Regions from separate parts of the Nonomuraea sp. NPDC050643 genome, predicted to be linked through region 3. Evidence: riboswitches for the same ligand, from Rfam matches in the RefSeq annotation. Region 3 holds a riboswitch; each other region holds the start of a gene.
What was found. Region 3 has a riboswitch for cobalamin ahead of AB0I15_RS46730 (ATP-binding cassette domain-containing protein). Riboswitches for the same ligand answer to the same signal wherever they lie in the genome.

Region 1: another riboswitch for cobalamin. It lies ahead of cobN (cobaltochelatase subunit CobN); the one in region 3 lies ahead of AB0I15_RS46730 (ATP-binding cassette domain-containing protein).
Region 2: another riboswitch for cobalamin. It lies ahead of AB0I15_RS05245 (CbtB-domain containing protein); the one in region 3 lies ahead of AB0I15_RS46730 (ATP-binding cassette domain-containing protein).

What each region holds. Positions count from the first base shown of each region.
Region 1 covers NZ_JBFAIM010000003.1:216,564-220,831, reverse strand. Annotated here, with positions in the region: gene cobN (cobaltochelatase subunit CobN) at 1-2,549, opposite strand, end outside; cobalamin riboswitch at 2,580-2,788, opposite strand; gene AB0I15_RS05210 (precorrin-3B synthase) at 2,801-4,015, shown strand; gene AB0I15_RS05205 (precorrin-8X methylmutase) at 4,012-4,268, shown strand, end outside.
Region 2 covers NZ_JBFAIM010000003.1:226,116-230,383, reverse strand. Annotated here, with positions in the region: gene AB0I15_RS05260 (LacI family DNA-binding transcriptional regulator) at 1-559, shown strand, start outside; gene AB0I15_RS05255 (chorismate mutase) at 591-962, opposite strand; gene AB0I15_RS05250 (4-hydroxybenzoate 3-monooxygenase) at 1,008-2,183, opposite strand; cobalamin riboswitch at 2,404-2,533, shown strand; gene AB0I15_RS05245 (CbtB-domain containing protein) at 2,566-2,757, shown strand; gene AB0I15_RS05240 (CbtA family protein) at 2,766-3,518, shown strand; gene AB0I15_RS05235 (histidine phosphatase family protein) at 3,523-4,155, shown strand; gene AB0I15_RS05230 (VWA domain-containing protein) at 4,152-4,268, shown strand, end outside.
Region 3 covers NZ_JBFAIM010000053.1:38,957-43,224, reverse strand. Annotated here, with positions in the region: gene AB0I15_RS46735 (TetR/AcrR family transcriptional regulator) at 15-785, shown strand; gene AB0I15_RS46730 (ATP-binding cassette domain-containing protein) at 864-2,351, opposite strand; cobalamin riboswitch at 2,412-2,536, opposite strand; cobalamin riboswitch at 2,611-2,821, shown strand; gene AB0I15_RS46725 (hypothetical protein) at 2,954-3,127, shown strand; partial or broken gene AB0I15_RS46720 (hypothetical protein) at 3,192-3,398, shown strand; gene AB0I15_RS46715 (hypothetical protein) at 3,523-4,268, shown strand, end outside.

The sequences.
Region 1 (4,268 bases), on a different contig from region 3:
GGCAGCACGTTGACCAGCCCGCGCAACGGGGACCCGCTCGGCCCGGCGGGCACGTAGCCCCCGTCGAGCGCGTGCAGGATGTGATCGAGCTCGTCGGTGGTACGGGCCAGCCGCGGCACCACCTCGGCGGCGGCGAACCCGAGCACCCGAGCGACGAGCGCCACCCGCTCCCGCGCGGCCAAAACACCAGAACCCTCCGGTCCGGCGCTCTCCACCGCCTCGATCCCGCCGAGAACGGCTCCGGCCACCGCCTCGTGCCCGCCGACGACAGCCCCGCCCGCTGTCTCGAACCCGGCGTCCGCGACCTCATCCGCCGTGGCGAGTACGGCGCGGGCGACCTCGTCCGCCGCCTCCACCGCCCAGCCGTGTTCCTCCATGCCCGCCACCAGCGCACGCGCCGTGGCCTCGGCCCGGTCCACGGCGCCCAGCCCGGCCGTGCCGTCCTCGGCCAGGCCGAGGGCCTCGCGCAGGCCGGGCAGCGTCTCGCGCCCCGACCACATCTGCCGCGCCCGCAGCACCGCGAGCACCAGATCCACCCGCCCCTCGCCCTCGGGCGCCTGGCCGAGCACGTGCAGGCCGTCACGGATCTGCGCGTCCTTGATCTCGCACAGCCACCCGTCCACGTGCAGCAGGAAGTCGTCGAACTCGGTGTCGTGCGGCCGGTCCGCCAGCCCCAGGTCGTGGTCGAGCCGGGCGGCCTGGATCAGCGTCCAGATCTGCGCCCTGATCGCGGGCAGCTTGGCCGGGTCCATGGCGGCGATCGTGGCGTGCTCGTCCATGAGCTGCTCGAGCCGGGCGACGTCGCCGTAGGTGTCGGCGCGGGCCATGGGCGGCACCAGGTGGTCCACCAGCACGGCGTGCGCCCGCCGCTTGGCCTGCGTGCCCTCTCCTGGGTCGTTGACCAGGAACGGGTAGACCAGCGGCAGGTCACCGATGGCGGCGTCGGTGCCGCACGCGGCCGACATGCCCGCCGACTTGCCCGGCAGCCACTCCAGGTTGCCGTGCTTGCCCACGTGCACCATCGCGTTCGCGCCGAACTCGGCCGACAGCCAGCGGTAGGCGGCCAGGTAGTGGTGGCTGGGCGGCAGGTCGGGGTCGTGGTAGATGGCGATCGGGTTCTCCCCGAAACCGCGCGGCGGCTGGACCATCACCACCAGGTTCCCGGCCCGCAGCGCGGCCAGCACGATGTCGCCCTCGTGCACGAACAGCTCGCCGGGCGGCGGCCCCCAGTGCCGCTCCATCTCCTCGCGCAGCCCGGCGGGCAACGTGCGGTACCAGCGCTCGTAGGAGGCGGCCGAGATGCGTACCGGGTTGCCCGCGAGGTGCTCCTCGGTCAGCCAGTCCTGGTCCTGCCCGCCGGCGGCGATGAGCGCGTGGATGAGCGCGTCGCCGTCCTGCTCGGCCACGCCGGGGAAGCCCTCGCCCAGGTCGTAGCCGGCCTCGGCGAGCCGGGCCAGCAGCCGTACGGTGCTGGCCGGGGTGTCCAGGCCGACCGCGTTGCCCACCCGGGAGTGCTTGGTCGGGTACGCCGACAGCATCACCACCAGCCGCCGCTCGCCGGGCGGGGTGTGCCGCAGCAGGCCGTGCCGTACGGCGATGCCCGCCACGCGCGCGGCCCGCTCGGCGTCGGCGACGTACACGGTCAGCCCGTCCTCGTCGATCTCCTTGAACGAGAACGGCACCGTGATGATCCGCCCGTCGAACTCGGGGATCGCCACCTGCGAGGCCGCGTCCAGCGGGGAGAGGCCGTCGTCGTTCTCCTCCCACGCCTGCTTCGAGGTCGTCAGGCAGAGCCCCTGGAGGATCGGCACGTCCAGGGCCGCCAGGGCGCCCACGTCCCACGCCTCGTCGTCGCCGCCCGCACCGGCCGTGGCCGGTCGGGAACCGCCCGCCGCCAGCACGGTGACCACCAGCGCGTCGGCCGCGCGCAGGGTTTCGAGCAGCTCGGGCTCGGCCGTGCGCAGGGACGAGCAGAACACCGGCAGCGCCTGCCCGCCCGCCGCCTCGACGGCCGCGCACAGTGTCTCGACGAAGGAGGTGTTGCCCGCCATGTGATGCGCCCGGTAGTAGAGCACGCCCACCACGGGCCCGCCGCGCGTACCGGCTGCCCGCTCCAGCCGCCCCCACGAGGGCGCGGGGACCGGCGGCGCGAACCCATGACCGGTCAGCAGCACGGTGTCGGACAGGAACGCGTGCAACTCGGCCAGATTCCCGGGCCCGCCGTGCGCCAGATAGGCGTGGGACTCGGCACAGACCCCGCCGGCGACCGTGGACAACTCCATCAGCTCCGCGTCCGGCGCCTGCTCGCCGCCGAGCACCACCACCGGCCGCGACCCGGCCAGCAGCGCGTCCAGCCCTTCTTCCCAGGCGCGGCGTCCACCGAGCAGGCGTAGGACGACCAGATCGACGTCTTCGAGCAGGCCGGGCAGATCCTCGGCCGCCAGCCGGGCGGGGTTGCCCAGCCGGTAGCCCGCGCCGCTGGCGCGGGCGCTCAGCAGGTCGGTGTCGGAGGTGGAAAGCAGCAGGACGGTACGGCTGTCGCCAGGCACGGCGCAATCCTCCCTGGGGGTCCTCGCCCCGGTCGCGGGTGTCACGACGGCAGGAGTCTCCTGGCTCCCGGATCGGCACTCACCCCGGCCTTCCCACCCGTCTCCGGGCAGTGGCCTGCGGTGGGGTTCGCTCCCCGGTCACAGTGGCGGGACCGCGCCGGATTCGCACCGGCTTCCTCCCTTTGCCATCGCCTACCGAGGAGCCTACGACAGGGGAGGCCGCCATCAGAACAGGCGTTACCATCCTTTTCGTGTCCATAGCCGACTTTCCCGGACGTGTACGCCCTGACGCCTGTCCGGGAGCGCTACAGGTACACCAGGCCGCCGACGGCCCCCTGGCCCGCGTCCGCCTGCCCGGCGGCGCGATCTCCCCGGCCCGGCTACTCGAACTGGCGGCGTGCGCGGCGGAGCTCGGGACGGGGGTGATCGAGCTGACCTCCCGGGCGAACGTCCAGGTACGCGGCCTGCGCTCCCCTGCCGCCTTCGCCGCCCGCATCGCGGCGGCGGGCCTCCTGCCGTCACCCTCCCATGAGCGGGTCCGCAACATCGTCGCCTCACCACTGGGCGGACGGGCGATCATGGCCCTGGTCGAGGCCCTCGACCACGAGCTGTGCGCCCGGCCCCGGCTGGCCGGGCTGCCGGGTCGCTTCCTGTTCGCCCTGGACGACGGGACGGGCGACATGACGGCGCTGAACGCGGACGTCACCCACCTGAACGGCCGGTTGCTGCTGGCGGGCGCGGACTCCGGCCTCGCCCTGACCCCCGAGTCGGTGGTGCCCACCATGCTCGCGTCCGCCGAAGCCTTCCTCGACGAACGAGCCGCTCAAAGCGCCGAACCGACGAACGCCCGGCCGCCCGGCCTCGCGACAGCGGGCGATCAGCCGGGCGATCAGGAAAAAGGCCAGTCGGGCGGGCCCGCGCCGGCCGCCGCCTGGCGTATCGGTGAGTTGCCCGACGGGCCGGCCCGCATCGCCGCCCGCCTGGGCGGCGCCACCACCACCGGCAGCCCCCTGTCCCCTGCCGTCCCCCACCGCCCAGGATGCACCGCCCAGCGGGACGGCCGCGTGGCCCTGGAGGTCCTGGCCCCGCTCGGCCGCCTGACCCCCGCCCAGGCCAGGACCCTCGCGGCGGCCGGGCCCGTGCGGCTGACGCCCTGGCGCAGTGTCGTGGTGCCGGATCTGCCGGCGGACCAGGTCGACGACGTGGCGCGGCGGCTGGAGGAGGCCGGGCTGAGCGCCGATCCGCGGTCCCCGTGGGCGGGGGTGACGGCCTGCACCGGGCGGCCGGGGTGCGCGAAGTCGCTCGCCGACGTCCAGGCCGACGCCCGCCGCTGGGTGGCGAGCCTGACCGGCCCCCGCCCCACCCCGACCCACTGGGCGGGATGCGAGCGACGCTGCGGGCTCCCGCCCGGCGAGGTCACCCAGATGGTCGCCACCGGCGACGGATACCAGGAAAGGCAGCAGTGACCGACTACCTTCGCGACGGCGCCGAGATCTACCGGCGCTCGTTCGCGACCATCCGCGCCGAGACCGACCTCACCGCCCTGCCACCCGACGTGGCCCAGGTCGCGGTACGGATGATCCACGCCTGCGGCATGACCGACCTCGTCAGGGACCTGGCCTGGTCCCCCCAGGTGGTCCGGCGGGCCCGGGAGGCCCTGCGCCGGGGCGCGCCCGTGCTGTGCGACGCGCAGATGGTCGCCTCCGGTGTGACCAGGCG
Region 2 (4,268 bases), on a different contig from region 3:
GGTGGCGCAGGCGCCGGCCACCAGGCGCGAACTGCTGGCGGCGGCCTCCCGCAACCTCTGGACCGACGGCGAGCGGCTGCGCGGCTACCTCGACGCGCTCGACGACGCGCACATCCCGTTCGATCCCGACCTGGTGATGGTGGGGCCGAAGACCGAGCAGCGGGTGGTGGGCGAGGTGAGCCGCATGCTGGCGCTGCCCGACCGCGTCACGGCCGTGTTCTGCACCGAGACCGACGGCATGACGGGCTCACTGCGCGCCCTGCGGAAGGCCGGGCTGTCCTATCCGGACGACGTGGCGCTGATCGGGTTCGACGACAGCGCGTGGGCGGCGGTCATGGAGCCGCCGCTGACGATGATCGCGCAGCCGGTGCACGAACTGGGGGCGAAGGCCGCCGCGGTGCTGCTCGACATCCTGGGCGGGGCCGAGCCCGCCCGCGAGATGCACACGCTGCGCTCCCGCCTCATCCAGCGCTCTTCGGTGGCGCCCCCGAGGCCGGTGCCGCCGGGGCAGGAGCCCCCGGGGCAGGTGCCGTTTCCGGCGGAGAGTCGCGACCCGTAGCCGTCCGCGCGCTGTGCCTTCCTCGGGCGTGTCAGTTGGCCGCGCTGCGGCGCAGGCCCGGTCCGGCGCCCGAGTCGTTCGCGCGTGCCGCCGCGATTAACTCGTGGTGCCGGACGACCTCGGCGATGATGAAATTCAGGAATCTCTCGGCGAAGACGGGGTCGAGTTTCGACTCCTCGGCGAGACTGCGCAACCGCCGTATTTGCCGCGCCTCCCGCTCCGGATCCGCCGGGGGCAGCTCATATTCGGCCTTCAGCCGGCCGACCTCCTGGGTGCACTTGAACCGCTCCGCGAGCAGGTGGACGAGGGCGGCATCGAGATTGTCGATGCTGTCGCGCAGCCGTTGCAGCTCTCTACGGACGTACGCATCCTGGTCAGGCTGATCCGCGGAGGAGTTTCCCATAAGGGTTTTTTACCACAATGCGACAATTGCTTAGATTGTGAAAATTCAGCCGCCGGCCATCAGGTCGGCGAAGGCGCGGGCGGCGGCGCCGGAGGTGAACAGCCGGTCCAGGCGGGCTCGCGCGAGCCGGTGCCGGAACGGTCCGGCGAGCGTGGCGTCGCCGGAGTCGTGCATCATCTCGGTCATCCAGCGGGAGAACTCCTGGTGGTTCCACACCCGCTTGAGACAGGTGGCCGAGTACGCGGCCAGCGGCCCGTCGTCGCCGTCGCGCACGGCCGCGCGGAGCGCGTGAGCGAGCACGTTCGCGTCGGCGATCGCCAGGTTCATCCCCTTGCCGCCCATGGGGGTGATGATGTGGGCGGCATCGCCGACCAGGAACAGGCGGCCGTACCGCATGGGGTCGACGACGAAGCTGCGCATCTCCACCACGGCCTTCTCCGTGATCGGCCCCGTGGGCAGGCCGTCGTCGCCCAGCCGCAGGCGTAACTGGGCCCAGACGCGCTCGTCGGTCCACTCGCCGAGCGCGTCGCCCGCCGGGCACTGGAGGTAGTAACGGCTCGCCCGCGGCCCGCGCGCGAACTGCGCCGCGAACCCGGCCGCGTGGATCCCGAAGAGCGGGTGCCGTGGCGGTGGCGCGTCGGCCAGCACGGTGAACCAGCCGATGCCGTGGTCGTAGGTGTACGTGGTCAGCTCCCCGTCCGGCACGCCGGCCCGGCTGATGCCGTGGAAGCCGTCGCAGCCCGCGACGTATCCGCAGGCGATCTCGTACGCCGCGCCGCCGGGATCGCGGTAGGTGACCCTCGGCGCGCCGCCGCTCCCGACGTCGTGGGGCATCACCTCGGCCGCGTCGAACCGCAGGTCCCCGCCGCCCGCCAGGAAGGCCCCGATGAGCCGGCCCACGAGCACCTGCTGTGGCACGATCCGCCCCGTCCTGCCGCCGGCCAGGGTGGGCAGGTCGAGGAAGTGCGGCTCGCCGTCCACCCGGATCTCCAGGAGACCGTCGTGCGGCATGCCCGCCAGCACCGAGTCTCCCAGGCCCCAGTCCTCGTACACCCGCGCGCCGTCGTGCTCCAGCACGCCCGCCCGCTGCCGCTGCTCCACATAGGACCGGCTCTGCCGCTCCAGCACCACGCACGCGACCCCGGCCCGCAGGAGCAGGTTGCCCAGGGTCAGGCCGGCCGGACCGGCTCCGATGATGACGACCTCGGTGCTCTCGCTCATGCGGCACTCCTTCGCCGATCGGCCCACTGGTCGGCATCCGACACCAAGATCGACCCATCCGCAAGCCCCCGGCACAACCGCTCGCTCCGCCTGCGCCCGGCCAGACGGACCTGCGACCACGGCGGCCAGCGCTCAGCCGGGCGAGACCGGCGATGATCTCGGCCGGAATCTCTTGCGCACCGCGGAGTCCCGTCATGTGGGAGGTGTTTGACGCGAACAGGAGGAAAGGATACGTTCCGGTAGATTTCACGGTTGTCCAAGGGAAATCCGGTGAGATGCCGGTGCGGACGCGCCACTGTATCCGGGACGTAGATCCCGGGAGCCAGGTCGCTTGGAGACCGTGACCTCGCGAAATGGGACGCGTCACCCTGAGGAGGCTCGTATGAGTGGTCTGGCCACTCCTTCCACCGTCATCCCCTTCCCCCGTCTGCGTCGCTGGCTGCTGTCCGTGCCGCTGCTGCTGCTCGTCGCCTACCTGGTGCTGATGGACAACGGCGCCATCTCCCAGACCGGCGCGTTCCTGCACGAGCTGATGCACGACGGGCGTCATCTGCTCGGCGTGCCCTGCCACTAGAGCGCGGCATGGTACGCACCCTCCTGGTCAGGGGCCTGCTTCTGGGGCTGCTGGCCGGACTCATCGCGGGCGGCTTCGCCTTCGCCTTCGGGGAGCCGCGCGTGGACAGCGCGATCGCCCTGGAAGAGGCGGCCGCCGCCACAGCGCACGAAGAGGCTCCCGACCACAGCCATGGCGAGGAGGCCGAGGTCAGCAGGCCGGCGCAGAAGGCCGGGCTGTTCCTCGCCACCGGGCTCTACGGACTCGCCGTGGGCGGGATCTTCGCCCTCGTGTACGCCGGACTGCGCGGCCGGGTCGGCCCTCGTACCGACGGGCCGCTGGCCCTGGCGGCGGCGGGGACGGCGTTCGTGGCGGTCATCCTCGTACCGTTCGTGAAATATCCAGCCAACCCTCCGGCCGTCGGAGACCCCGAGACCATCAACAGCCGGACCCTGCTCTACGTGGTCATGATCCTCGTCGGCCTGGCCGCGACGGCGATCGCGGTGGCCACGGCCCGGCGCGTCACGGCGGGGCCGTGGGCGCGGTGGGTCGCGACGGCGCTGGCGTTCCTCGTGCCGGTGGTGGCGGCCTGGGCGCTGCTGCCGTCGATCAACGAGGTGCCGGACGGCTTCCCCGCCACACTCCTGTGGGAGTTCCGGCTCGCCTCGCTCGGCACGCAGCTCGTCTTCTGGGCGGCGTTCGGCGTGCTGTTCGGCTGGGTGAGCGACAGGGCGGCGCGCGCCACGGCGTCCGCTCCCGTCGGCGCCGCGCCGGGCGGCTGACCCGGTGCTGTTCGTCCGGCTCGCCACGACGCCGGGGATGCGGACCGCCTGCTTCCCCGCCGACGAGGACGCCGACCCGGCGAGCCTGTCCAGGGCCGCCGCCCTGCGCCTGCCCGCGGGCACGGCGTGGGTCGCGCCGGCCCCGGCGGCCCGGCAGACGGCCGCCGCCATGGGGCTGGAGCCGCGCGTCGTGGCGGCGCTCGCCGAGGCGGACTGCGGCCGATGGCGCGGACTGCCGTACGGGCGGGTCGCCGAGGAGGAACCGGAGGCGCTGGCGCGATGGCTGGCCGACCCGGAGGCGGCGCCACACGGCGGCGAGAGCCTGGCGGCGATGGCGGCGCGGGTGGCGGGATGGCTCGACACGATGCGTGAAAGACCCGAGGGGGTGGTCGTCTGCGACGTGGGCGTCATCCGAGCGGCACTCGCACACGCATCAACGACCACCGCCATTGCCGCCACACCACACGCCCCGAACACCACCGCCCTGACCACCACACCCCACGCGCCGGGGAGTGTTGCTTCGCTTGCGCTCCTTGGTGCCGCGCGGTTCGACCTTGCGCCCCTGTCCACCACCGAACTGACCCACGCGCGGGACGGCTGGCGGGTCGCCCACGTCAACAGGAAGGTCGTGTCTTGATCGTCACCTATCCCTTCAGCGCCGTCGTCGGGCTCGGCGACCTGAAGCTGGCCCTGGTGCTCAACGCCGTCTCCCCCAGAGTCGGCGGGGTGCTCGTACGCGGGGAGAAGGGG
Region 3 (4,268 bases):
CTAGGGTGACAGGCGTGGTCACGGCCGGAGACAGCAACGCCCCGAGGATCGACCGGCGCGTGCGGCGCACCCAGGCGGCCCTGCAACGCACCCTGATCCGGCTCGTCGAGGATCGGGATCTGTCCCAGATCAGCATCGCCGACGTCGCCGAGCGCGCGGAGGTGAGCCGGTCGGCCTTCTACGACCACTACCGCGACGTGCACGAGCTGGCCGAGGCCGCCTGCACCGCCATGATCGACGACCTGATCGAGTCCCTGCCCGCCCTCGACCCGGCCGACCACGGCCAGGATCCGACGCGGTCGCTGCAGTCCTTCTTCGCCAGCCTCGCCGAGCACGCCGGCCTCTACCGCAGCCTGCTGGGGCCGCACGGCAGCGCCCGCGTCATCGACCACGTCCTCCGCCGCATCACCGAGGCCGTCCACACCGCCGCCCACCAAGGCGCCGCCCCCCGCACCACCCCCCGCCGGACCGCTGACCCCGGCACCACCGTCCCCGGCACCACCGTCCCCGGCACCTCCATCCCTGGCACCGCTGCCCGCCGCACCGCGACCGGGGCTGCCGCGCCGGGATCCGCCGACCTGCCGCAACCCGCCGGCTCGGAGGGTGGTGTGCCGCTCGACGTGCCGGCCGCCTTCATCGCCGGTGCGCTCATCGGCGTGGCCGCCGAGTGGCTCCGGCGCGGCTGCCCGCATCCGCCCGCCGAGATGGCCGCCTCGACGTGGCCGCTCCTGGCGGCCCTCCACCAGGACGTTCCCGTCACGCCGGCCTGCCGGCCGACACCCTGAGCGCACGCTGCCCGGCCGGCACCCTGAACGCTCGCCGCCGGCCGGCACTCTGAACGCCCCGGTCCCGCCCCAAGGCGGCTACGAGGTTTGTCCGGCCTCTCGGATCGTCCGCGCCCAATCCGCGCGGCGGGCCTCGTCGGGGATGAGGGAGCAGTCGCCGCACTTGCCGCCGCCGGGCAGGCGGTAGTACAGGCAGCAGCTACGCCGGACGAAGAACGGCTGGGCGGGCGCGGGCTCGGCCAGCACGCCGGTGCCGCGCAGCCGTCCGATCTCCAGGAGCTCGCGGCCCAGGCCGGCCGCCGTCCCCGCCAGGTCCGGACGCCACCGGGCCACGGCGCGGACGGTGCCGGCCAGCGCGGAGGCGGCGTTGCCCCACAGCAGCCCAGGTGCCAGCTTGACGAGCCCGGCGACGCTTTCGGCCAGCGGTTCGAGCTGACCGGTGACCACGCGCTGGTAGAGCCAGGCCGCCGACCGCCCGGGATCGCGTACGTGCCTCTCTGAATCGCGTACGTGCCGCCCTGACAGGCGGGTCGTGCGCAGCGGCAGCGGGCCGCTGGGGACGGGCCGCCACCACAGGTCGGCCGGGGCGAGGTCGAGCAGCAGGCCGTGGGCGACCGCCACACCGAACGGCGGCGACCACAGACGCGCCGCCAGCCCCTGGAACAGGATGGACGCGGCGATCCTGGCCTCGGAGGTGCCCAGCCGCTCCGCGACCTCGTCGATCTTCGCAGCCAGCGCGGGGGACCCGGCGAACAGGTCGGAGAGCGGGCGCCAGCCCCCCTCGCCGGACTCCCCCGCACCCGGCGGCGCAAGGTCGAAGTAGCCACCGAGCGAGCCGACGTCCGCGACGGCCGTGGCAAGCACGCGCTCCTCCGCGACCAGCGGCCCGGTCACCACCGGATCGCAGGACAGCTCGCCATCGTCGGACCCGAGGCCGCCGTCGGACGCCGGGTCGCAGCAGAGCTCGCCGGCGTCGGACGCGAACCCGCCTCCCTCGGACGCCGGAGTGCCGCAGCGAAGCTCCCCGCCGTCGGGCGGCGTGCCGGGCGGCCCTGTCGGTCTCAGCTCCTGCGGGGTTTCGGAGCGCAGGGCGCCGCCGGGTTCGAGCAGCCAGACGCGGTCGGCGACGCGCAGCGCGAGTGCGAGGTCGTCCGTGGAGGCCACGATCACCAGGTGACGCCGCCCGGCCAGCCGCCGCAGCCGGTCCATGAACGCGTCCCGGGAGGCGGCGTCGAGCGAGGCGGCCGGCTCGTCCAGCAGGATGGCCGCCGGCCCCCGCGCCAAAGCGTCGGCCGCCGGCACCCGCTCCCAGGCGGAGAGGTCGGCGGCCGGTACGAGCGCGGGAGGCGACCCGACGGTCAGCACCTCGCCCGACAGCGCGGGCTGCAGGGCGGCCATGGTGCGCAACAGGGTGGACTTGCCGGCGCCCGCCGGGCCGACGAGCACGGTCAGCTCCCCAGGAAGGGCGACGGCGGCCAGCCCCTCCAGCACGCGTCGCTCGGGACGCCCGCCCCCGGCCGGGTATCCGGCGCACAGCGCGCGCAGCAGCAGCGCCCCGTACGGCATGGCCGTCACCGTCCTCTCTTGGGGAGATCCGCCCCAAATCCTCCGAGGAGGCGACCGCGTGAGTCTCCTGGCTCTCGGGTCGACGCTCACCCCGGCCTTCCCGCCCTCGGGCAGTGGCCTCAGCTCGGGGATCGCTCACCGATCACAGTGGCGGGACCGCGCCGGGATCGCACCGGCTTCCTCGTCCGCCGTCGCCTTCACCCGCATGCTCTCACAGCCTTCGCCGGACCTGACGTCACCGGTGGATCGTCCGCGCCCTAAGGTGGGTGCTGCAGTCGGTTCGCCCTGCCCGCCAGGCAGACGCGTCGCAAGAGGGAACCCGGTGCGACTCCGGGACTGCCCCGCAGCGGTGAGTGGGAACGACCGCCGTCATCAGCACTCGGCCTCACGAGACCGGGGAAGCGACGGCCAGTAGGACAAGAGCAGGACGCCCACGAGTCCGAAGACCTGCCACTGCCCGCGCGCACCCCGCGTGCGGCGACGTCGACGGCCTCGAGGGCGGGCCGGGCGGACCCGCGGGCAGGCCTCATGCCCGCCCTGCGGTCGCGCCCTTCGCCCCGGGAATCCGTCGAGGTCTCCCGTGACTCGCGAAGGAGAGTTCCATGGCCGTCGAGGGCCACTGGGCCGGCCGCGCCATCCCCGCCGACCGTCTGTGGGCCAACCCCGGCTGCGGGCTGAAGACCTGCGGCCGGCCCGAGGTGCGCGCCTCGCTGGAGAACCTGGTCGCCGCCGCCCGCCGGATCCGTACCGAGGTCACCGGTTTCAAGGCCGGCTGACCCGGGCGGGGCCCGGTTCTCCGGGCCCTCGCCCGTCCTCGACCACCGACGAGAAAGAGCAGTCATGACATCGCCCGTGCCCGGCACCACTGTGCTCGGCTACCCCCGCATCGGACCCCGGCACGAGCTGAGCACGGCCACGGAGGACTACTGGGCGGGCCGCCTGGACGCCGCCGGGCTGCTGCGGGCGGGCGCGCGGCTGCGCCGGTCGGTCTGGACGGACCTGCGCGCGGCCGGTCTCGGCCAGATCCCCGCCGGCACCTTCTCCTTCTACGACCAGGTGCTCGACACCGCCGTCCTGGTGGACGCCGTGCCCGGGCGCTTCCGTCACCTGGACGGGCCGTCCCCGGGCGGACCGGTCCGTCAGATCCGCGGCCCAGCGCCGCAGCTTCCGGCTGCCGTCCCTGGCCACGACCACGATCGGCTCGTTCCCCGCCTCCGAGCAGGTCCGCCGGGCACGGGCGGACCTGCGCGCTGGCCGGATCGACGAGGCCGGCTACGAGGGCGTGGTGGGCGCCGAGATCGAGCGCGTGATCACCTTCCAGGAACGGCTCGGCCTCGACGTGCTCGTGCACGGCGAGCCCGAACGCGAGGACATGGTCACCTACTTCGCCGAGCGGCTGCGCGGCTTCGCCGTCACCCGGGAGGGCTGGGTCCAGACCCTCGGCACACAGTGCGTGCGCCCACCCATCCTGTACGGCGACGTCTCCCGCCCGGCGCCGATGACCGTGCGCTGGACGACCTACGCCCAGTCGCTCACCGACCGGCCGGTCAAGGGTGTGCTCACCGGCCCGGTCACCATGCTGGCCCGCTCGTTCGCCCGTACCGACCTGCCCCGGGCCGACATCGCCCGGCAGCTCGCGCTCGCGCTGCGCGACGAGATCCACGACCTCGAGGCCGCCGGCATCGGCGTCGTCCAGGTGGACGAGCCCTCGCTGCGCGACCTGCTGCCGCTGCGCCAGGCCGAGCGCGCGTTCTACCTGTCCTGGGCCGTCGGCGTGTTCCGGCTGGCCACCTCGGGCATCGCCGACACCACCCAGGTGCACACGCACATCTGCCAGTCGTGGTCGCAGGAGGTGGTGGCCGCCATCGACGCCCTGGACGCCGACGTCACCAGCGTCGAGGCGGCCCACTCCGGCGC